One region of the Enterobacter sp. 3U4 genome, then DNA from elsewhere that is predicted to be linked to it. Evidence: predicted binding sites of a transcription regulator. Region 1 holds the regulator's gene; each other region holds the start of a gene.
The links. Region 1 encodes sigma-54, which starts transcription at its own class of promoters, with help from an activator protein. Its sites were predicted from a motif close to GTTGGCACANNTTTCGCTNT; they were not measured.

Region 1 (3,119 bases):
CGTCGATACTGACGGCGGCAGAGGTTTGTCTCTCTGCAAGCGTGCGGGCCAGATCGGGCAACAACACGACCGGCAGGTTATCTACGCAGTAAAAACCCATGTCTTCCAGCGCGCGCAGAGCAACGGATTTCCCCGACCCTGAACGGCCACTGACAATCATCAGCACCATGTTCCGTTTCTCCTCAGGACAACAGATGTGAAGGCCATCTCCTGGTTATGCATCATCCTGATTGCCTTCTGCTTCAGTGATAATTTGATAGAGCTCTTCATCACTTTGAGCCGAGCGCAGTCGACGGCAAATGGTTTTATCAGCCAGACGCTTGGCGACCAGCGACAGTGTATACAGATGGGTTTTCGTCTGGTCAGCAGGAACCAGCAGCGCGAAGAGGAGATCGACGGGCTGGTTATCAATGGCATCGAAGGCGATCGGTGTTTCAAGCTGCACAAACACACCGACGGCACGCAGGGTATCCTCTTCCAGTTTGCCATGCGGGATCGCGATGCCGTTGCCGATACCGGTACTGCCCATCTTTTCACGGGTCAGAATCGCTTCGAACACCACCTGCGGCGGCAGGCCCAGCTGTTTTGCGGCCAGTTCACTGATGATCTCCAGCGCACGTTTTTTGCTCTGGCAGTGAACCGCACTGCGGGTACATTCCTGGTTAAGGACATTGCTCAGTTGAAGAGCGGAATCGTTGTTCATCATAATTTCACCTAAGCGCTAACTGTACAAATGGCCTGTTGTGTTTCACAACAGGCCGTCCTGCACCCGTTAACTGCCCGGACAATTAGTGTTGTTTCAGTTTATCTTTATGTTTATTGAGCTGTCGTGCAAGCTTATCAATCAAGCCGTCGATAGCAGCGTACATGTCTTGCCCTTCCGCACTGGCATGCAGTTCACCCCCGTTAACATGCAGGGTGGCATCCGAGATATGAGTCACTTTCTCCACTTTCAACACAATATAGACCTGATTGATCCTTTCGAAATACTGCTCGAGTTTTGCAAACTTCGCGTTCACAAAGTCGCGTAAAGCCTCAGTAATTTCGACGTTTTGTCCAGTGATGTTGAGCTGCATAGTGTCTTCCTTATCGGTTGTGTCAGACCAGCTGTTTACGCTGGTTGGACGGCGGAATGGATAAAGACTCTCGATACTTCGCAACAGTACGACGTGCCACCATAATACCCTGATCGGACAGCATGGTGGTTAACTTACTGTCGCTCAGTGGCTTCGCGGGGTTCTCCGCGGCGATCAACTTCTTCACCAGGGCACGAATGGCCGTTGACGACGCTTCGCCGCCGCCCTCGGTATTCACATGGCTGGAGAAGAAATACTTAAGCTCAAATATACCGCGTGGACTGTGCAGATACTTCTGCGTGGTGACACGGGAAATGGTTGATTCATGCATCTCGACGGCCTGAGCGATATCCGCCAGTACCATCGGTTTCATATACTCTTCACCCTGCTCAAAGAACGCCTGCTGCTGTTCGACAATACAGCGGCTGACGCGTAGCAGCGTATCATTTCGGCTCTCCAGACTTTTGATCAGCCATCGCGCTTCCTGAAGATTGCTACGAATATATTGATTATCGGAGTCGTTACGCGCGCTGGTGCACATGGAGGCATACTGCTGGTTGATTTGCAGGCGAGGGATGCTGTCTGAATTCAATTCAACTACCCAGCGGCCGTTGTGTTTTCTGACCAGCACATCCGGGATCACGTACTCGGGTTCGCTGGTCTGGATCGACTGACCGGGGCGCGGATCGAGCGACTGAATCAGATTCACCGCTTCTTTCAGCACCTCTTCCTTCAGGCGCGTAACGCGCATCAGGGTGCGGAAATCGTGGTTTGCCAGCAGATCCAGATGATCGCTGATGATTAAACGCGCCTCGTCGAGCCATGGCGTCTCTTTGCTGAACTGAGAGAGCTGGATCAGCAGGCAGTCGCGCAGATCTTTTGCGGCTACGCCTACCGGATCGAAACGCTGGATGCGCTTCAGAACGGCTTCAACTTCCTCAAGCTCAATCTCATCGTCGCCCATGCTTTCCAGAATATCGTCCAGCGTGACGGTCAAATAGCCGGTGTCGTCAACGGCATCGACAATTGACGTAGCAATCGCGCGGTCGGTATCGGAGAAGGGGGTGAGTTCCACCTGCCACATCAGGTAATCCTGCAGCGACTGGGTGGTTTCTCCCTGATAGACCGGTAGCTCATCGTCCTGGTAGTCTGCACGCGTACCGGAAGGGGTTCCGGCCGTGTAGATTTCATCCCAGCTGGCATCAAGCGGAAGCTCGTCGGGCATCTCTTTTTGTTCGAGTGCATCCGCAGTGTCGAGCGCTTCTGTATCCTGTGACTGCTGAGTGTCTACCTCGTCATGAAGATCGGTTTGTTCCAGCAGAGGGTTGCTGTCCAGCGCCTGCTGGAGCTCCTGCTGAAGTTCTAACGTGGACAGTTGCAACAGGCGAATTGCCTGCTGTAGCTGCGGCGTCATTGCCAGTTGTTGGCTGAGCCTTAATTGCAAACCTTGCTTCATGTTCAGAGCATTTTTCTCCGGTTCGGCGTTACGTTACCTCTACCCTATCAGAGTCTGAAGTCTTCCCCAAGATAGACGCGCTTAACATGATCGTCTTCGAGGATCTGCTGCGGCGTACCGTGGGCGATCAGATTGCCCTGGCTCACAATATACGCGCGTTCGCAAACGGCCAGCGTTTCACGGACGTTGTGGTCGGTGATCAGGACGCCAAGCCCGCTGTCGCGCAGGTGTTCAATGATTCGTTTGATGTCGATAACCGAGATCGGGTCAACGCCAGCAAACGGTTCATCCAGAAGGATAAATTTCGGATTTGCGGCCAGCGCACGCGCAATCTCAACGCGACGGCGTTCCCCGCCGGAGAGTGCCTGACCGAGGCTGTCGCGCAGATGCTCAATGTGGAACTCTTCCATCAGCTCGTTGGCACGATCCTGACGCTGTTCACTGGTCAGGTCGTTACGAATTTGCAGGACCGCCATCAGGTTATCGTAAACGCTGAGACGACGGAAAATGGAGGCTTCCTGCGGCAGGTAGCCGATCCCGCGACGCGCGCGCGCGTGCAGCGGCAGAAGGCTGATGTCTTCATCGTC
Region 2 (3,119 bases), 1.7 Mb from region 1:
CAGGTCGCGACGATCGATCACTCGATGTGGTTCCACCGTCCCTTCAACATGAATGAGTGGCTGCTTTACAGCGTGGAGAGTACGTCGGCATCCAGTGCCCGCGGGTTTGTGCGTGGGGAGTTTTATACTCAGGACGGCGTGCTGGTAGCTTCAACGGTGCAGGAAGGGGTAATGCGTAACAGAGGTTGATGTTGTGCGGCATGATGCCCTCTCCCACGGGGAGAGGGAATACACACTAAAAACGGCAACCTGAGGTTGCCGTTTTGCTGTTTATTAGGCGTTATACGCATTCTCGCCGTGGCTGTTCACATCCAGACCTTCGCGTTCCTGCTCTTCCGGTACGCGCAGACCGACCGTCATGTCCGCCAGCTTGTAGCCGATGAAAGCGACAACCGCAGACCAGACAACGGTGATTGCAATACTTTCCAGCTGCACCAGCACCTGATGAACCATGGTCACGCCTTCTGCGTAGCCCACGCCACCGAGCGATTTCGCAGCGAAGATACCGGTCATGATACAACCAACGATGCCGCACACGCCGTGGACTCCAAACACATCGCATGGGTCGTCAACGCGCAGCACGCGTTTCAGTGCGGTCACGCCCCACAGGCCCGCCAGACCGGACACCAGGCCAACCAGCAGCGCACCGCCCACACCGACATAACCGCACGCAGGGGTGATACCAACCAGACCGGCAATGGCACCCGAACAGGCACCCAGCAGAGAAGGCTTACCACGTACCGCCCACTCGCCGAACACCCAGGAGAGGATTGCACCCGCCGTGGCCACCACGGTGTTCACGAAGGCCAGCGCGGCAATTTCGTTCGCGGCACTTGCTGAGCCGGCGTTGAAGCCAAACCAGCCAAAGTAGAGGATCGCGGTACCGGTAAAGACCATCGGCAGGTTGTGCGGTTTGAACGCTTCTTTACCGAAGCCCACGCGTTTGCCAATCAGGTAGGCGCCCACAAGGCCCGCTACTGCGGCGTTGATGTGTACAACAGTACCACCCGCAAAGTCCAGCGCGCCGTGCGTTGCCAGCAGACCGCCACCCCAGACCATGTGCGCAATCGGCACATAGGAGAGCGTCATCCAGACCACAACGAAGATCAGCACGGCAGAAAAACGAATACGCTCGGCGAGCGCGCCCACAATCAGCCCGACGGTAATACAGGCAAAGGAGCCCTGGAACGCAACGTGGATGTACTGATAGAAGCTGCCCATCAGCGCGGTCAGCTCAATATTTTTCAGCATCACCCAGTCGAAGTTACCAAAGAACGCGTTGCCCGTGCCGAACGCCAGCGAGTAACCGTAGACCACCCACAGCACGCAGACCAGTGCGAACGTCACGGCAACCTGCGTCAGCATGGAGAGAACGTTTTTGCCACGGATCAGGCCGCCGTAGAACAGCGCAATGCCCGGAATGGACATAAACAGCACCAGCGCGGTGCTGATCATCATAAAGGCGTTATCGGCTTTGTCGACCACCGCAGGGGTAGCAGCCAGCGCCAGGCCCGGCAGCAGTGCCAGCGAACCCAGACCCGTTTTAAGTGTTGCTATCTTCATTTTCTCGATCCCTATCACTGTGTGCCAGGCGTTAATTACAGTGCCGCTTCGTCAGATTCGCCGGTACGGATGCGAATGACGCGCTGCAGTTCGGCAACGAAAATTTTGCCGTCGCCAATTTTGCCGGTATAGGCCGCTTTGCTAATGACATCAATGACTTCATCAAGCTGATCGTCAGCAATCGCGACATCAATTTTTACTTTTGGCAGAAAGTTAACGCTGTATTCCGCCCCGCGATAAAGCTCGGCATGACCCTTCTGACGACCAAAGCCTTTCACTTCGGTGACAGTCAGTCCCTGAATACCCATTGAAGACAACGCTTCGCGCACGTCTTCGAGTTTGAATGGTTTGATTACAACCGTAACCAGCTTCATAGATCCCCTCCAGTCAGAATTCGGTAATGGCCGCAGCTTACGCAGAAGGTATTGCAAGGGGTGTGCCAGAAATGAAAACGTGAGGGAATAGCGGTGCGATGTGCGTTACACGGTCCTGATAAATGAACCGGTGAAAAAAAACGCACCATGCCGGTGCAGGGTGCGTTTCAGTTTTGCACCAACAGGAATGACTGTTAGCGCGGCGCCTCATTTTAGTGCATCAGGCGCTAAGCGACTCCTCATCACGAACGCTGGCGGCCAGTTCTTCGCCCGCGAGCTGCAGCTGGTACATCTGCCAGTAGCGCCCTTTTGCTTCCAGCAGTTCACGGTGCGTACCGCGTTCAACGGCCTGTCCGCGATGCAGCACCAGAATAGTGTCCGCGTCGACGATGGTGGAAAGACGGTGAGCAATCACCACCAGCGTTGTATGGTCGCGTACGGCGGCCAAAGCCTGCTGAATCGCCTGCTCGGTACCGGAATCTATGCTGGCCGTGGCTTCGTCAAGAATCAGCACCTGTGGCGTTTCAATCAGGACGCGCGCCAGCGCCAGAAGCTGTTTTTGCCCCACGGAGAGGTTGTTGCCCTGCTCGCCCAGCTTCGTGTTAATTCCGTCGCTGAACCCGCGCGCCAGCTCTGCCAGCTGCACCGTTTCCAGTACCGCCCAAACCTGCGCCTCTGAATAGTCCCGTCCCAGGGTCACGTTGGCGTAGAAGGTATCGGCCAGTACGACCGGATCCTGCTGCACCATCGCAACGCCTTTGCGTAACACTGTATGGCTGAGAGACGCGAGCGGGCGTCCGTCGAGGCGGATTTCACCTTGCGTGACCGGGTAATAGCCCATCAACAGGCTGGCAAGCGTGCTCTTACCGCTGCCGGTGTGCCCCACCAGCGCGACGAAACCGCGCGACGGAACGTCAAGCGTGATGTCCTGCAACACCAGACGGTCTTCGCGATAGGCAAACGAGACGTTATCAAAGGCGATAGCCCCGCTTTGCAGAGGTCGCTCATCCTTGCCGTAGGCCTGTCGCGGCCTGTCCATAAGCTCAAAGACGCGCTCACCGGCGACAACCGCCTGTTGCAGCATCGATTGCTGCGTAGTGAGTTCGATCAGCGGCTCGTTGAGGCGTCCCAGATAGCTAATAAAAGCGTACAGTACGCCCACTTCAATCGTACCGTTTGAGC
Region 3 (3,119 bases), 470 kb from region 1:
GGCGACCTGCGCCGCTGGCTGGTGGGCGGCGGCAAGCTGGAAACCAAAGTGTCGGACGCTATGACCCAGGGCGGGCTGACGCTGAACGCCGAGAGCCGCGCCATCGAAGCCAAAGAGGTGCTGATGAAGCGCAAAATCACCGCCGCACCGGTGGTGGATGACGCCGGCAGGCTGTGCGGCGCCATCAACCTGCAGGATTTCTATCAGGCGGGGATAATCTAACCCTTCAGCCCAAGACGCTTCGCCAGCCGGTGCAGGTTGGCGACGTCCATCTCCAGCGCCCGGGCGCACGCCGCCCAGCTGCGGTTGTTCTGATCCAGCGCGCGTATAATCATCTGACGCTGAAACGCCTCCGTGGCGTTACGCAGGTTTTCACTCGTTATCTCCGGTGCTGCATGGGCAATCGTCGGTGCGGCTTCATCATGCTGCGCAAAATGCCGCGCGTGAATCACCACTTCATCACCCGAACGCGTCGCCCGCGCCAGTACCACCGCGCGGTGAATCGCATGCTCCAGCTCGCGCACGTTGCCCGGCCACCCGTAGCTCAACAGATGAGCCCTCGCCCCCGGGCTCAGCACCACGCGGGAAAGCCCCATCCTGAGACGGCACTGCTCGCAGAAAAAGCCTGCCAGCAGCACCACGTCGTCCCCGCGCTCGCGCAGCGGCGGCACAGAGAGCGGGAACACGCTCAGGCGGTGGAACAGGTCGGCGCGGAACTGCCCGGCCAGCACCGCCTCGCGCAGGTCGCGGTTGGTTGCCGCCAGCACGCGCACGTCCACTCTGTGACTGCGGTCATCCCCCACGCGCTGGATGTCGCCGTACTGCAATACGCGCAGGAGCTTGGCCTGTAGCGACAGGGAGAGCTCGCCGATTTCATCCAGAAACAGCGTGCCGTTATCGGCCATTTCGAACTTGCCGCTGCGGTTGCTGATGGCCCCGGTAAACGCCCCTTTGACGTGACCGAACAGCTCGCTTTCCGCCACGCTTTCCGGCAGCGCGGCGCAGTTGAGGTACACCAGCGGATTGACCGCGCGCGGCGAAGCTTCGTGAATGGACTTCGCCACCAGCTCCTTCCCGGTGCCGGTCTCCCCGAAGATCAGCACGTTCAAATCGGACGCGGCGACGATCTCAATCTCTTTTTTGAGCTGCGCCATGCCCGGCGAGAGGCCGATCATCTCCGTGTGCGCGACCTGCTCAAACGCCGCCGGGCTGCCGGGAAGAATGTTCTGGCTCTCCAGCTGTTCAATCAGCAGCGCGTTGTTAAGCGCCCCGGCGGCCAGGGCGGCAATGAGGCGCAGCTCTTCATCGCTGAAAGTATCGAACTGGTCCGGCGACATGCCGTCGAGGGTTAACGCGCCAATCAGGTTCTGCCCGGCAAACAGCGGCAGTCCGATGCAGGCGTGTACCTTCAGGCTTTCCTGTCCGGGAATAAGCCCGTCGTACGGATCGGGCAGATCGCTGTCCGCCGGGAAGCGCACCACGTCACCCGCGCGGGCAATGGTTTCCAGACGCGGATGGCCTTCAAGGGTAAAGCGCCGTCCGAGCACGTCCTTCGCCAGGCCGTCGATTGCCAGGGGAATAAACTGACGTCCTTCGTAGCGCAGCAGCGCCGAGGCGTCGCACGCCAGCACGTGGCGCAGCGTGGAGATCAGCCGCTGAAAGCGGTCCTGATGGCCGATACCGGTCTGCAGCTCAATGGCGATCTTCGCCAGCACGTCTACGGAAAAACTCATCTTGACCTCGCTGTCATTTTGACAATCCATATTGTCATATTGACACTATATTTGATAGTCATAATGACTACCCATTACGGATCATAAAAACATTAATCAAATAAAATCAACAGATTAAAAGTTGGCACGCAGCTTGATATAAGCAAACCATCTTATTTGAAAAACGCGATATTACGCTGAGGTTTGCTATGTCTATTCTGGTTAAAAACAACATTCATTGGGTGGGGCAACGTGACTGGGAAGTGCGCGATTTCCACGGGACGGAATATAAAACGCTGCGCGGCAGCAGCTACAACAGCTATCTCATCCGCGAAGGAAAAAACGTGCTGATCGATACCGTCGATCACAAATTCAGCCGCGAGTTCGTACAGAACCTGCGCGGTGAAATCGATCTGAACGCCATCGACTACATCATCATCAACCACGCGGAAGAGGATCACGCCGGGGCGCTGACCGAGCTGATGTCCCACATTCCGGATACCCCGATCTACTGCACCACCAACGCCATTGACTCCATCAACGGCCACCACCACCATCCGGAGTGGAACTTCCACACCGTGAAAACCGGCGACACGCTGGATATCGGCAACGGCAAACAGCTGATCTTCGTGGAAACCCCAATGCTGCACTGGCCGGACAGCATGATGACCTACATGACCGGCGACGCGGTGCTGTTCAGCAACGACGCCTTCGGCCAGCACTACTGCGACGAGCGCCTGTTTAATGACGAAGTGGATCAGACCGAGCTGTTCGAACAGTGCCAGCGGTACTATGCCAACATCCTGACCCCGTTCAGCCGCCTGGTGACGCCAAAAATTACCGAAATCCTCGGCTTCAACCTGCCGGTGGATATGATTGCCACCTCTCACGGCGTGGTGTGGCGTGAAAATCCTACCCAGATCGTCGAGCTGTACCTGAAGTGGGCGGCGGATTATCAGGAAGACCGCATCACGATCTTCTACGACACCATGTCCAATAATACCCGCATGATGGCGGACGCCATCGCCCAGGGCATCAACGAAGTGGACCCCAACGTGGCGGTGAAAATCTTCAACGTGGCGCGCAGCGATAAGAACGAGGTATTGACCAACGTGTTCCGCTCTAAGGGCGTGCTGGTGGGCACCTCCACCATGAATAACGTGATGATGCCGAAAATTGCCGGTCTGGTCGAAGAGATGACCGGCCTGCGTTTTCGCAACAAGCGCGCCAGCGCCTTTGGCTCCCACGGCTGGAGCGGCGGCGCGGTCGACCGCCTTTCCACCCGTTTACAGGATGCCGGTTTTGAAATGTTCCTGAGCCTGAAGGCGAAATGGCGGCCGGGTATCGACGCTCTGGAGATCTGCCGCCAGCACGGCCGCGACATCGCCCGTCAGTGGGCACTCGCAC
Region 4 (3,119 bases), 2.0 Mb from region 1:
CACGCGTGGGCGGAGTAATCCAGCAGCTTGCCTGCCTGCGCAGCCATATCGACCAGGCCGATAGTCGAGGCGATGGCCGAGTTTTTCACCAGGTTCATCATCTCTGAGGTCATCGGTGGAACGATGACGCGGTAGGCGTTAGGCAGCAGCACGTAGCGGTAGGTTTGGGGCAGCGTCAGGCCCATCGCCAGGCCCGCGTTTTTTTGTCCGCGCGGCAATGACTGAATGGCGGCACGCACCTGCTCGCAAACGCGCGCAGCGGTAAACAGCCCCAGACACATCATGGAGGAGACAAAGAACTGCACGTTCGGATCCAGTTCCGACTTGAACCACATGCCAATATTTTCCGGCAGCAGTTCCGGGATAACCAGATACCAGGTAAAGAATTGCACGATCAGCGGAACGTTACGGAACAGTTCCACATACAGGGTGCCGAGTGTTGAAAGAAAACGGTTAGGGACGGTGCGCAGAATACCGAACAAAGAACCGACAAGAAACGCGATGATCCACGCCGTTATCGATAATGCCACGGTGACCTGAAAGCCGCTCCATAGCCAGCCAAGATAGGTGGTGTTGCCGAACGGGGCTTGTTGCAGAAATATGCCCCAGTTCCAGTCGATTGACATAATAAACTCCAGAAAAAAAAGGGTAGCAGCACTACCCTCGAAGATTGGTGAGAAGCTCATTTTTCGCGCTGAGTGGGGAACGACCACTCAGCGTATAGTCTGTCCATGCTTCCCGACAATCGAGAGGGCAGGAGATCCCGCCCCTGTTGTTCTAATTAGTTAAGAGCCTTGTCATTTGGAGATTTGAACAGCGCTTTCATGTCTTCAGACAGTTCAAAATTCATGTTCAGGTTTTTTGGTGGAATCGGGTTCTTGAACCATTTGTCGAACCATTTTTCCGCTTCGCCGGAGGTCTGCACCTGAGCGATGGTGTCATCGATCAGCTTTTTGAACTGCGGATCGTCTTTACGCAGCATACAGCCGTAGGCTTCTTTGGACTGCGCGGTACCGACGATATCCCAGTTGTCTGGTTTCTTCGCTTTAGCACGCTCGCCCGCCAGCAGGGCGTCGTCCATCATAAACGCGACGGCACGACCGCTTTCCAGGGTACGGAAGGAGTCGCCATGGTCTTTCGCGCTGATGATGCGCATATCCATTTTCTTCTCGTCGTTCAGCTTGTGCAGCAGCACTTCAGACGTGGTACCGGAGGTGACAACGACTGCTTTGCCTTTCAGGTCAGCGAAGTCTTTAATCTCACCGCCTTTCTTCGTCAGCAGGCGGGTGCCTACAACAAAGATGGTGTCAGAGAAGGCAGCCTGCTTCTGACGCTCGAGGTTGTTGGTGGTGGAGCCACACTCGAAATCAAAGGTGCCGTTTTGCAGCAGTGGAATACGGTTCTGTGAAGTGATTGGGATCAACTTCACCTGCAGGTCAGGTTTGTTCAGCTTTTTCTTCACGGCTTCAACGATGGCGTTGGAGTAATCCTGTGAATAGCCCACGACTTTTTGCGTGTTGTCGTAGTAAGAGAACGGGACAGAAGATTCACGGTGGCCGACCACGATAACGCCGTTTTTGGCAATCTTGTCGAGAGTGCTGCCTGCTGCAGGCGCATCTTCAGCGTGAACCACGCCAGCAGACATTCCCATAACCAGCATTGCTGTGGCCAGTTTACGTAATTGCATACCCAACTCCTTTTTTATCAGCGCCAGAGACGCATTGATACCCATTGTGATGTTGTTATATCTCGCGCAATGCGAGTGCAGTGTTATGCAAGCTTGTTAACATTTAGTCTGGCTTAATGTAAAGATTTTGCTGCGTTATTGTTTATTTTTGCGAAGCGCGCCGCACCAATCAGAGGCAAATATCTCCCGTTGCACCGTTTCGGTGCTACTGATGATCTACGCTGGTGCGACAAAGTTGCACGTTAAGCCAAACTGCGTTTACCTGAATAAACAAAGCAATAGGCGTGCCAGAATTGGAGTCTTGAGGGAATTGCCGGGTGGCGGCTACGGCTTACCCGGCAACAGAAGGGAAGGTTATTTACGACGCTGGCGCAGGCTCATCAGCACAGCGCCAAAGCCGAACAGCGCGGTCAGGATCCACAGCGGCCAGTTGCCGGTGCGTGCGTATGGCGTCAGCCCCGTGGTTGGCGTGACGTTAGCGGTCAGCACCTCTCGGGTAAACTGCGGGATCATCGCCTGGATTTCACCCTGCGGACCAATCACGGCGGTGATGCCGTTGTTGGTGCTGCGCAGCAGCGGACGCGCCAGCTCCAGGGAGCGCATGCGTGCCATCTGGAAGTGCTGCCACGGGCCGATTGATTTACCAAACCAGGCATCGTTGGAGATGGTCAGCAGATAGTCCGTATCCGGGCGGAAATTATCGCGCACCTGCTCGCCAAGGATGATTTCGTAGCATATGGCCGCCGTCAGTGCCAGGCCGTGCGCGTGCAGCTGAGGCTGTACGTATGGTCCGCGGCTGAAGGAGGACATCGGCAGATCGAAGAACGGGGCCAGCGGGCGAAGAATCGACTCCAGCGGCACAAATTCACCAAACGGCACCAGGTGGTTCTTGTTGTACCGGTCAGTGGAGTGGTAGCTGTATTCGCTGTCTTTGCCGAGCGTAATGATGGTGTTGTAGGTGTCGTAGCGGTTCTGCTGATTCAGACGCGCATCGACAATCCCGGTGATCAGCGTGCTGCCGCGCGCCACAAGCAGGTCGTTCATCATGTTGAGGAACGGCTGCTGGTTGATCTCCAGATCGGGAATGGCAGACTCCGGCCAGATAATCAGCTGTGATTTACCCATCACCTCTTCGGTGGCGTTGGCGTAGATCTTCAGCGTATTCAGCAGCTCTTTCTCGTCCCACTTCATGGACTGCGGGATATTCCCCTGCACCATGGAAACCTGCATAGCGCGCGCGGGCTCAGGCGTGAACCACTGGATATAGCGCAGCGGGAAGGGAAGAGCGAACAGCACCAGCGCCACAACCAGCGGCTTCCAGCCGCGCGTGACCAGAGCCAGGACCAGCAGGCCGCTGACCACCATCAGCAGGAAATTAATGGCCTCAACGCCCATGACCGGCGCCAGGCCTTTGAGCGGGCCGTCAATCTGA

Region 2: glnK (P-II family nitrogen regulator) is a predicted target of sigma-54. The motif match lies at 1,988-2,007, and genes of this name have one in related genera.
Region 3: norV (anaerobic nitric oxide reductase flavorubredoxin) is a predicted target of sigma-54. The motif match lies at 1,854-1,873, and genes of this name have one in related genera.
Region 4: RVY89_RS12775 (amino acid ABC transporter substrate-binding protein) is a predicted target of sigma-54. The motif match lies at 1,960-1,979, and genes of this name have one in related genera.

The regions. Positions count from the first base shown of each region.
Region 1 covers NZ_CP136665.1:4,663,497-4,666,615, forward strand. The annotation lists gene rapZ (RNase adapter RapZ) at 1-169, opposite strand, end outside; gene ptsN (PTS IIA-like nitrogen regulatory protein PtsN) at 215-706, opposite strand; gene hpf (ribosome hibernation promoting factor) at 789-1,076, opposite strand; gene rpoN (RNA polymerase factor sigma-54) at 1,099-2,532, opposite strand; gene lptB (LPS export ABC transporter ATP-binding protein) at 2,580-3,119, opposite strand, start outside.
Region 2 covers NZ_CP136665.1:2,927,718-2,930,836, forward strand. The annotation lists gene tesB (acyl-CoA thioesterase II) at 1-189, shown strand, start outside; gene amtB (ammonium transporter AmtB) at 274-1,563, opposite strand; gene glnK (P-II family nitrogen regulator) at 1,599-1,937, opposite strand; gene RVY89_RS14120 (SmdB family multidrug efflux ABC transporter permease/ATP-binding protein) at 2,158-3,119, opposite strand, start outside.
Region 3 covers NZ_CP136665.1:327,048-330,166, reverse strand. The annotation lists gene gutQ (arabinose-5-phosphate isomerase GutQ) at 1-222, shown strand, start outside; gene norR (nitric oxide reductase transcriptional regulator NorR) at 219-1,733, opposite strand; gene norV (anaerobic nitric oxide reductase flavorubredoxin) at 1,922-3,119, shown strand, end outside.
Region 4 covers NZ_CP136665.1:2,669,661-2,672,779, reverse strand. The annotation lists gene gltJ (glutamate/aspartate ABC transporter permease GltJ) at 1-626, opposite strand, end outside; gene RVY89_RS12775 (amino acid ABC transporter substrate-binding protein) at 782-1,687, opposite strand; gene lnt (apolipoprotein N-acyltransferase) at 2,042-3,119, opposite strand, start outside.